Regions from separate parts of the Streptomyces sp. NPDC045026 genome, predicted to be linked through region 2. Evidence: riboswitches for the same ligand, from Rfam matches in the RefSeq annotation. Region 2 holds a riboswitch; each other region holds the start of a gene.
What was found. A riboswitch is a leader RNA that binds a small molecule or an ion and turns the genes downstream of it on or off. The one in region 2 is predicted to bind cyclic di-AMP.

Region 1 (3,266 bases), on a different contig from region 2:
ACGACGTCGCCATGGCAGATCACCAGGAAGCATCCGTCACTCTGCCGAGCGATCCCGCCTCGGTCTCCTCGGCCCGCACATATGTCGGTGACGTACTCGCCGAATGGGGCATGCCGCGCGACGCGGAAACAGCCGACACCGTCCGGCTCATCGTCTCCGAACTCGCCACGAACGCGGTGATGCACACCCGCGGGCAGTCACCGGTCTTCACCGTCGACGTGCATCTGGCGCGCGACGAACAACTGCGCATCGGTGTCACGGACAGCCACCCGCGCTACCCGAAGCGGCTGCCGGCCGCCGTCCAGCAGGACAACGGGCGCGGCATGGTGATCATCCGCTGTCTGACCGCGGAGTGCGGCGGAAGCCTGTCGGTCCGGCCCACCCCCGAAGGCGGCAAGACCGTATGGATCGCCCTGCCGTGGACGGTCCCCGTCCCGCAGGCGTGACGGGCAGCAGGCACGAGGCGGCTACGGGGACGGGGTGTCCGTCCCTTCCTGTGCCCGCGTGAGTGAGCGCCGCACCAGACGCGGCAGCACGCCCCACAGGCCCGCACAGACCGCGAACGTGCACGCCCCCGCCGCGATGCCCGCCGCGCGCCCCGCGGTGACGTCCACGACGAGCAGCACGGACCCGGCCAGGGCGAGCATCAGAACGCCCAGGCCGGCCGAGGCGAGCCGCGAGGACATCTGCACGATCTCCGGCTTGGCACCCCGCCGGAACAGCGCGCGGTGCAGCGCCGCGGGCGCCGTGAACAGCGCGGCGGCGAGCACCGCGAGCAGCAGGGTCGCGATGTAGGTCGCGCGCTGCACGCCGTCGAGCGACGGGAACCTCGGAGTGAACGCGAGCGTCAGCAGGAACGCGAAGAGGATCTGCACGCCCGTCTGGGTGACTCGCAGCTCCTGGAGCAGCTCGCCGAAGTTCCGGTCAGCACGCTCCAGCCGCGTCTCGTGCCGGTCCTGATGCCGGTCCTGATGCCGGTCCTGATGCCGGTCCTGAGCTCCGCCGGGCGGGCCCGTGGCGCGTCGGTCGTCCTCACCGCCTGCGGGTCGGTCCTCGTCCATACGACCACGAGTACCCCATCGCGCGGTTCCAAGGCGGACGGGGCGGGCGCGTGCCCCTCCGAAGCCTGACGGGTCCCCAGGCCCCCTGGGGACCCGTCAGGCGACGCGAAGGGTCTTCGCGGACACGACCTACCGCACGCGCCCGTACCAGACGCTCTTCGTCCAGATCCGCTCCAGTCGCACCACGGCACCGGTCTTCGGCGAGTGCCAGATCTTTCCCTTCCCGGCGTAGATGCCGACGTGGTAGATGCCGCGGCCCGCGTGGAAGAAGACCAGGTCACCGCGTTGGCGATGGGACGCGGAGACATGGCGGGTCTTGTTGTACTGCTGGGCGGCGGTGCGGGGCAGCTTCTTGCCCACACGCTTGAACGAGTAGCGCGTCAGGCCCGAACAGTCGAACCTGTGCGGTCCTGAGGCCCCCCATTGGTAGGGGCTTCCCTTCTTGGAGGCCGCGATCTGGAGGGCCTTCGTCGCCGGTGGCGCGGCTTCCGCTTGGGGCGCGGCTCCGGGGACCAGCAGGCTGCCACCCGTTACGGCGAGCGTGAGGGCCGAGGCGGTGCCGGCCCTGGTGAGCAGCGACGGGACACGATTGAGCGCAGTCATGCGCAACCCTTCGTCAGCCGCCTGTGAAGGATGACCTGTCGGATTCGGGCTGGCGAAGTTGCCCGGCCGCGAAGTGCGGCTTCACCCCAAGGGCCGGCCCGGAAAACAGCTCCGGCGGCCCGTCATGCTCGGGTCCTCCACTCCTGCCGATCCACTTCTGTCGACCTGGCATCCGTACGGCGGCAGGACTCGGCGTCCGCACGGACCGCCCCGCCGCGGCGGCGGGGGCTTGTCGTCGGAAGGGATCTTCACGCACGAACGGCGCGACCGCAGCGCGGAATCGGCCGTGTGTGAGTGTCCTCACGAATGATCTGTTCGGGTGGACAGCGCACCTTTCGCCCCCGGCGCGGGGGTCCCAACGACGCCCGCACCAGCAGCGGAAGGCGAAATTCCGCACTCCGCGTACACGTTCCGCGCAACTTTTCCGGTTCGCATGTGCGAGTACCGGCTACTCCGTATGTGGGTACCTCTTCTGGTCCGTTTCAGCCCGGCTCCGGACGGTTCGAGTCGATCGCTTCGGTCTCGGATGCGCCGTCAATTGACCGGCTCCGGTGGCAGAGTGACCCGTTGTGTCCTTCTTTCTCCGTCCAGGACCCGCAAAGCCTGAGCCAGCGTCGTCGTGTGGACCTCGCTCTCGCCCCGCTGATGCATGAGCGTCAGGGCGTCCCTGAGCGCCGTCGCCTTGCTGACGAGCGCTTGCGCGGCCCGTAGTCCGCCGTACGTGTGGTCGCTCCTGGCCGGGTTGATCCTGCCGAGCAGGTCGACGACCTCCAGGTAGCGGTCGAGGAGCTCGCACTCGGCGCGGGTCAGTGCGGGCAGTGGGGGCAGCTCGGGCGGCAGCATCGCCGGTTCACCGGGCGCCGGGGGCCGAACCGGACGTCTTGCGGTTCTCGATGACCCGGTCCACGAGCCCGTACTCCACGGCGTCCTGGGCCCGAAGGATCGTGTCCCGCTCGATGTCGGCGCCGATGCGCTCGCGGCTCCGCCCGGTGTGCCGCGCGAGCAGTTCCTCCAGCTGGGCCCGCATGCGCACCAGTTCACGGGCCTCGATCTCCAGGTCGGTCGGCTGGCCCTGTGCGGGTTCGGGCAAGCCGGGCTGATGGATCACCACGCGCGCGCCGGGCAGCATGGCCCGCTTCCCCGGCGTCCCGGCGGCCAGGAGTACGGCAGCGGCGGAGGCGGCCTGCCCGAGACACACGGTTTCGACCTCGCAGCTGACGAACTGGATCGTGTCGTAGATCGCCGTCATCGCGCTGAACGAGCCGCCGGGGGAGTTGATGTACAGCGCGATGTCCCGGTCCGGCGCGGCGTACTCGAGGTGCATGAACTGCGCCATCACGTCGTTCGCGGAGGTGTCGTCGATCGGCGTCCCCAGGAACACGATGCGCTCCTCCAGGAGCTTGGAGTACGGATCGAACGTGCGGTGCCCGGCCGAGGTGCGCTCGGTGAACTCGGGCAGGACGTAGCGGGCGGAAGGTCGGGTCATGACGCGTGCCTCCTTGAGCGCGACACTCGGTCGCTACTCGGTCGCTGCTTCTGTAAAAAATGTACAGGACGTACGGAGAGTGGAAAAGGTCGGAGGCGTGCGAGGCGCGAGAAAGG
Region 2 (3,266 bases):
ACTCGTACTTGCCGTCCTTGTAGAACTCGGACGCGGCGACGTCGAGCGCGAGCGCGATCTGCTCGCCGGGGACGTAACCGGCCTGCTTGATGGCCTCGACGATGAGGTCGAGGGCCTCGCGGTTCGAGCCGAGGTTCGGGGCGAAGCCGCCCTCGTCGCCCAGGCCGGTGGACAGGCCCTTGGTCTTCAGCACCTTCTTGAGGGTGTGGTAGACCTCGGCGCCCCAGCGGAGGGCCTCGGAGAAGGACTCCGCGCCGATCGGCGCGATCATGAACTCCTGGATGTCGACGTTGGAGTCGGCGTGCGACCCACCGTTGAGGATGTTCATCATCGGGACGGGCAGCAGGTGCGCGTTCGGGCCCCCCAGATACCTGAAGAGCGGCAGGTCGCTGGCCTCGGAGGCGGCGTGCGCGACGGCGAGGGAGACGCCGAGGATGGCGTTGGCGCCGAGCGAGCCCTTGTTGTCGGTGGCGTCCAGGTCGAACATCGCCTGGTCGATCAGGCGCTGCTCGGTGGCGTCGTAGCCGACGAGCTCCGGGCCGATCTGCTCGATGACAGCGAGGACGGCCTTCTCGACACCCTTGCCCTGGTAGCGGTTCGGGTCACCGTCGCGGAGTTCGATGGCCTCGAACGCGCCGGTGGACGCACCGGACGGGACAGCGGCACGACCGGTGCTGCCGTCGTCGAGGCCGACCTCGACCTCGACCGTGGGGTTGCCTCGGGAGTCCAGGATTTCCCGGGCTACGACGACGTCGATGGACGGCACGAGCATCTCCTTCTGGGATGTGACGCAACTACGCCGGGCCGCTTGGTCCGGCAACACACGAGCCTATCCGGCTCCGGGCCATCAGCCGGACGACAGACCGGCCCGTGGACAAAACCGAGAGCGAATTGTTTCCGAACGGAACAAAAAGCCCCGGCCGACAACGGACGAAAAACCAGGACCCCTCACACACCAAAGCCCCGCCCCGGGCGCGACGGGGGAATGCGCACCCGGGGCGGGGAGTCCTTGGGGACCTTGCGTGGTACCGGCCATCCGCCGAAAGCCGGTACCCGAGCGGCCTGAGGGCTGCGGCTCTCCTCTATTACTCGCTACGACTCGCTCGAGGCGGAGCCGCCGGCCCGTGTCGCCTACTTGAGGTGGAGCTGCTGGCCCGGGTAGATCAGGTCGGCGTCCTCGACGATGTCCTTGTTCAGCTTGAAGAGCTTCGCCCAGCCGCCCTTGACGTGGTGCGTCTCGGCGATGGTGCTGAGGGTGTCGTGAGCCTTCACCTTGTACTCGCCGTCACCCTTCTTGACCTTCTTTCCGGCCGGGGTCTCGACGGTCTTCTTCGACTCCTGCTTCGGAGCGGCGGGCGTCGTGCGCTCCTGGCTGCGGGTGGTCGGCTGCTCGGCCTTGCGCTCCTGCGGCTGCGGGGCGGCCGGCGCGGGGGCGGCGGAGCCGGTCGAGGCGGCGGAGAGGCCCACGCCACAGCTCGGCCAGGCACCCTTGCCCTGGCTGGCCAGGACCTTCTCGGCGACGGCTATCTGCTGCGCCTTGGAGGCCTTGTCGGCAGTGGAGGCGTACGCGGTGCCGCCGTACGCGGCCCACGTGGACGAGGAGAACTGGAGGCCGCCGTAGTAGCCGTTCCCGGTGTTGATCGACCAGTTGCCGCCGGCCTCGCACTGCGCGACCGCGTCCCACTCGGAGGCGGTGGCGGCGGAGGCACCGGTGGCACCCATCAGCGGGACGGCGACAGCGGCACCGGTGACACCGGCGAGCGTGGCGACACGGACGGCCTTGGACGGGCGGCGGTGCTTGCCCTTGCTGGAAAACAGCATCGAGAGATCCCCTCACCGACGCCTACGAGGTGAGCTGTCGGGTTCGGGCCGGATGAGTGCCCGGTCGCACGTCTTGCGTGCGACTTAACCCCAAGCCGGTCGTCCGGCCGTCTCTCAACGGCCGGGACCGGCACTTACCTTGGGTCCCCCGCTCCTGCCTACGGCGCTTACGCGACGACTGTTCCCGTACGGACATTGGCAGGATTCGGCGTGACATCCGACGGGGCCCGCTGTGGCGAGCGGTGATGACCGTAAGCAGCGGATCGCCCTAATTTCAAAGACGATCAGGGCCTTTGAGACCCATCTCTCACTCTCACCAAAGCGGACATTCAGCCCGAACTGCCGCTACTTTTCGCCCGATTCGAGCCCAAGATCCAGACTCTGACCAGGAAGGATGAGGTCCGGGTCGGCACCCACCGCCTCCTTGTTCCCGGCGTACAGAGCGGCCCATCCGCCGTCCACGTCATGGGTGTCGGCGATGTCCCAGAGGTTGTCACCGGCGCGCACCGTATAGGTATCTTCGTCCGGATTTGCGGCCTTACGACCGTTTTCGTCACCGCGCGAGGCGTGGCGGCCCGCGCCGTCGTCGGCGCGCGAGGAGCCGGCGGTGTCGTCCTTAGCGGCGCCGCCGCGGTGCCGGCCGGCGGCGGGCGGCGTGGCGGAGTCCGAGCCGCCCGAGGCCTCCGGGGAGGACTCGTCGGGGGTCGAAGTCGAGCCGTCCTGGCCGGACTTGTCAGCTTCAGCGACATCCGTGGCGTTACCTGCGGTATCGCCCGACTTGTCGTGATTCTTCTCTCGGGAGTCGTCCTTCGCGTCCGAGGACGCGGAGTCCGACGGCTCGTCGCTCGCGTCGCCCTTCGCCGCGTCGTCGCTCCCGGAGTCACCGGCCGACGCCGACGGGGTCGGCAGGGCCGCACCGGGGTCGACCTCGGCCGCGGCGTCGTCCGCCGTGAGCCCCGAGGTGACCGAGCAGACCGGCCACGCCCGCGGGCCCTGGTCGTCGAGGACCTTCTCGGCGACGGCTATCTGCTGCGAGCGGCTGGCCTGGTCGGCGCGCGGCGCGAAGTCGAGGCCGCCGTAGTTCTCCCAGGTCTCCTGAGAGAACTGGAGCCCGCCGTAATAGCCGTTGCCCGGATCGGCGCTCCAGGAGCCGCCGCTCTCACACTCGGCGAGCTTGTCCCACGTGGCCGTCGACGCGGCGCTCGCGCTGGTCGCGCCAAGCAGAGGGATCGCGATGGCGGAGCCGGCCACTCCTGCGGCGACGATGAGCGCGGGAGCCTGGCGGGGGCGACGGTGACGACCGTTCCCGGTGAGCATGGAGGCGCCTTTCGGGGGCTGGGGGAATGCTGCGGCGGGTGGTGCCGCGATGACTGGTGAACGTAGCGGGAGTCGAACGCTTGTCACAAGTCGATGCAGCGGAGATCACGTGAAAGTCACAGTCTTGA
Region 3 (3,266 bases), on a different contig from region 2:
GAGCGCGGACAGGGCGAGGAGCGCCTCGGCCAGGGTCTGCCACCCGAACAGGGAGATCCGGGTGCCGAGGACGGTCGTGGCCGCGACCGCGGTGAGCGCGGTCGGGGTGTCGGCCTCGGACCCCCAGCGTTCGCGCTCGCGCACCAGCCGGTTCGCGAAGTCCGCCGCGAGGACGAGCCAGAGGGCGGCGGCGAGCACGAGCATGATGCCGGACAGCACCGAGTGACCGGTCAGGTGAAAACCGACCGAGATGATGCCGGTGGCCATGACGGCGGCGCCGGCTGCCGGTGGGAGCTGGGACCACGTGGGTCCGGGGCCTGGGGTTGCGTTCGGGCCGCGCACCGCCCGAACGTAACCCCACGAAGGCGGTCAGGCCGGGCGCACCACGCTGTGGATCGGCATGTAGTAGATCGACTCGACGCGCACGTTCGCGCCCGGCTTGGGGGCGTGGATCATCTTGCCGTCGCCGATGTAGATGCCGACGTGGCTGATGTCGTCGTAGAAGAAGACCAGGTCACCGGGTTGTGCATTGGCCGTGGTGACGGTCGTGCCGACCTTGACCTGGTCCCAGGTCGTGCGCGGCAGCGTGATGCCGGCCGCCTTCCACGCGGCCTGCGTGAGACCCGAGCAGTCGTACGAGTCCGGGCCGGTGGCGCCCCACACGTACGGCTTGCCCTCCTGGGACTCGGCGAAGGCGATGACCTTCGCGGCCTTGGCGGCGTAGCCGCTGCCGGTGCTTCCGGAGCCCGTACCCGTGCCCGAACCGGTGCCGGTCCCGGGGTTCTCCTTCTGCCGGGCCTCCTCGGCCGCTTTGCGCTTGGCCTCCGCCTCGGCCTGCTGACGCGCCAGCTCCTCCGCCTTCTTCCTGGCGGCCTCCTGCTTCTTCTTCTCGATCGCCGCGAGCCGCGCCTTCTCCTCGGCGGTCAGCTTCGACAGGAGTTCGCGGGCGTCGCCGAGCTTCTGCTGGACGTCCCTCTTCGTGCTCCGGAGCGTGGCCTGCGAAGTGGTGAGCGTCTCCAGGCTCTTGGCCGCCTCCGTGCGCTTCTTCGTGGTGGCGGCCTGCTCGGTCTGGTAGTCGTCGACGGCCTTCTTCTGGCGGCTCGTGAGCCGGCTCATCAGCTGGTCCTGGTCGAAGTAGTCCTGCGCGTCGTCGGCGAGGAGCAGCGTCGCGGTGTCGGAGACGGCGCCCGTGCGGTACTGGGCCGCGGCGAAGGTGCCGAGCTCCTGGCGGGCCTTGTTGAGCTTCTCGGTGCGCTGTGCGACGTCGTCGAGCAGGTCACCGACGCGCTTCTGCTGCTTGGCGGTGTGCTCCTTGGCCGCGTTGTACTTCTCCGTGGCGACGCCCGCCTGGTGGTAGAGGGTGTCGACCTTCTTCTGGACCTCTTCCATGCTCGGCTTCGGCGGCGCGGAGGGTGCGGCGTTCGCGCTCTGCGAGAGCAGGGCTATGGAGGTGAGGGCCGCCGTGGTGATGCCGACGACGGGGGCCGTGCGGGGACCGGCTGTCCTGCTGCGCGGCTTGCGGTGCGACGCCAAGGGGCGCGTCTCCTTCCCATGACCGCCTACCGGGTTAGCTGTCGGGTTCGGGCGGAGATTCGGAAGGCTGCCCTACGGCCGTCCCTGACGGGTCGTCGGCCGATTCACCCCAAAGGTCGTGGGTCCCCGGTTCCATGCCTCTCGGCGTACTGAACTCAGCGGGGGCGACCCGTTCGCGGCGCGGTTGCCGGCGGGGGGACGGGCGGCCCGCGGAGCACGCTAGCCAACTCGTGTGGCTGCTGTGAAGGTTGATGTTCGATATGCCCGATACATTTTCGTGACCTTCGGCAATCTTGCTCGTGACCTCCGGTAATCCTTACGGAGGGTGATTCACGCACTACGTGAGGTGGCCGGGTCCGCGAAGTCGGGCGAAGTTTCCGGGGCGGCCGTGGGTGTCAGTGGGGCGGCCTAGACTCGTAGAGCGATGAGCAGCCTCTTTGACGACAGCTTCCTGGCGGACCTCACGGCTTCGAAGGCCAGTGAGGAACATGCCCCGCCGCCGCCCGAGGACGACACGGCTCCGGAGCACGTTCCGGACGACCTGTTCGACGGGAAGTTCGACGTGCCCCCGGCCAGGGACGCGTACTACCGGGACGGCGCCCCACGCCCGGCGCTCGACCCGGCGGCCCTCCTCGACGGGCTGAACGAGAACCAGAAGGCGGCCGTCGTCCACGGCGGCTCCCCGCTGCTCATCGTGGCGGGCGCCGGCTCCGGCAAGACCCGCGTGCTCACGCACCGCATCGCGTACCTCCTCGGTGAGCGCGGCGTGCACCCCGGCCAGATCCTCGCGATCACGTTCACGAACAAGGCCGCGGGCGAGATGAAGGAGCGCGTCGAGTCCCTGGTCGGCCCGCGGGCGAACGCGATGTGGGTGTCGACGTTCCACAGCGCCTGCGTGCGCATCCTGCGCCGCGAGTCCAAGAAGCTCGGCTTCACGTCGTCGTTCTCGATCTACGACGCCGCCGACTCCAAGCGCCTCATGGCCCTGGTCTGCCGCGACCTCGACCTGGACCCGAAGAAGTTCCCGCCGAAGTCCTTCAGCGCCAAGATCTCGAACCTGAAGAACGAGCTGATCGACGAGGAGGACTTCGCAGGCCAGGCCGCCGACGGCTTCGAGAAGACCCTCGCCCAGGCCTACGCGATGTACCAGTCCCGCCTCCGCGAGGCGAACGCACTGGACTTCGACGACCTGATCATGACGACGGTGCACCTCCTGCGCGCCTTCCCGGACGTCGCCGAGCACTACCGCCGCCGCTTCGGCCACGTCCTCGTCGACGAGTACCAGGACACGAACCACGCGCAGTACGCGCTGGTCAGAGAGCTGGTGGGCTCGGCCGACAGCGGACGCGCGGAGGACGAGCCGCCCCGCGCGGACGACCTCCCGCCCGCCGAGCTGTGCGTCGTGGGTGACGCGGACCAGTCGATCTACGCGTTCCGCGGAGCCACCATCCGTAACATCCTCCAGTTCGAGGAGGACTACCCGGACGCGACGACGATCCTGCTCGAACAGAACTACCGCTCGACGCAGACCATCCTCTCCGCGGCCAACGCGGTCATCGAGCGCAACGAATCCCGCCGCCCCAAGAACCTGTGGACGAACGCGGGCGCGGGCGCGCAGATCACCGGATACGTCGCGGACACCGAGCACGACGAGGCGCAGTTCGTCGCCGACGAGATCGACCGGCTCACGGACGCGCGCGACGCGAAGGCCGGCGACGTCGCCGTCTTCTACC

Region 1: another riboswitch for cyclic di-AMP. It lies ahead of AC07EJ_RS12500 (C40 family peptidase); the one in region 2 lies ahead of AC07EJ_RS15150 (transglycosylase family protein).
Region 3: another riboswitch for cyclic di-AMP. It lies ahead of AC07EJ_RS26050 (C40 family peptidase); the one in region 2 lies ahead of AC07EJ_RS15150 (transglycosylase family protein).

What each region holds. Positions count from the first base shown of each region.
Region 1 covers NZ_JBWKIS010000004.1:431,849-435,114, reverse strand. The annotation lists gene AC07EJ_RS12510 (ATP-binding protein) at 12-446, shown strand; gene AC07EJ_RS12505 (DUF6328 family protein) at 468-1,061, opposite strand; gene AC07EJ_RS12500 (C40 family peptidase) at 1,191-1,664, opposite strand; cyclic di-AMP (ydaO/yuaA leader) riboswitch at 1,668-1,845, opposite strand; gene AC07EJ_RS12495 (hypothetical protein) at 2,199-2,507, opposite strand; gene AC07EJ_RS12490 (ATP-dependent Clp protease proteolytic subunit) at 2,515-3,150, opposite strand.
Region 2 covers NZ_JBWKIS010000005.1:448,022-451,287, reverse strand. The annotation lists gene eno (phosphopyruvate hydratase) at 1-772, opposite strand, end outside; gene AC07EJ_RS15150 (transglycosylase family protein) at 1,132-1,821, opposite strand; cyclic di-AMP (ydaO/yuaA leader) riboswitch at 1,826-1,997, opposite strand; gene AC07EJ_RS15145 (transglycosylase family protein) at 2,167-3,138, opposite strand.
Region 3 covers NZ_JBWKIS010000013.1:72,438-75,703, forward strand. The annotation lists gene AC07EJ_RS26045 (tellurite resistance/C4-dicarboxylate transporter family protein) at 1-342, opposite strand, end outside; gene AC07EJ_RS26050 (C40 family peptidase) at 370-1,533, opposite strand; cyclic di-AMP (ydaO/yuaA leader) riboswitch at 1,542-1,690, opposite strand; gene pcrA (DNA helicase PcrA) at 1,958-3,266, shown strand, end outside.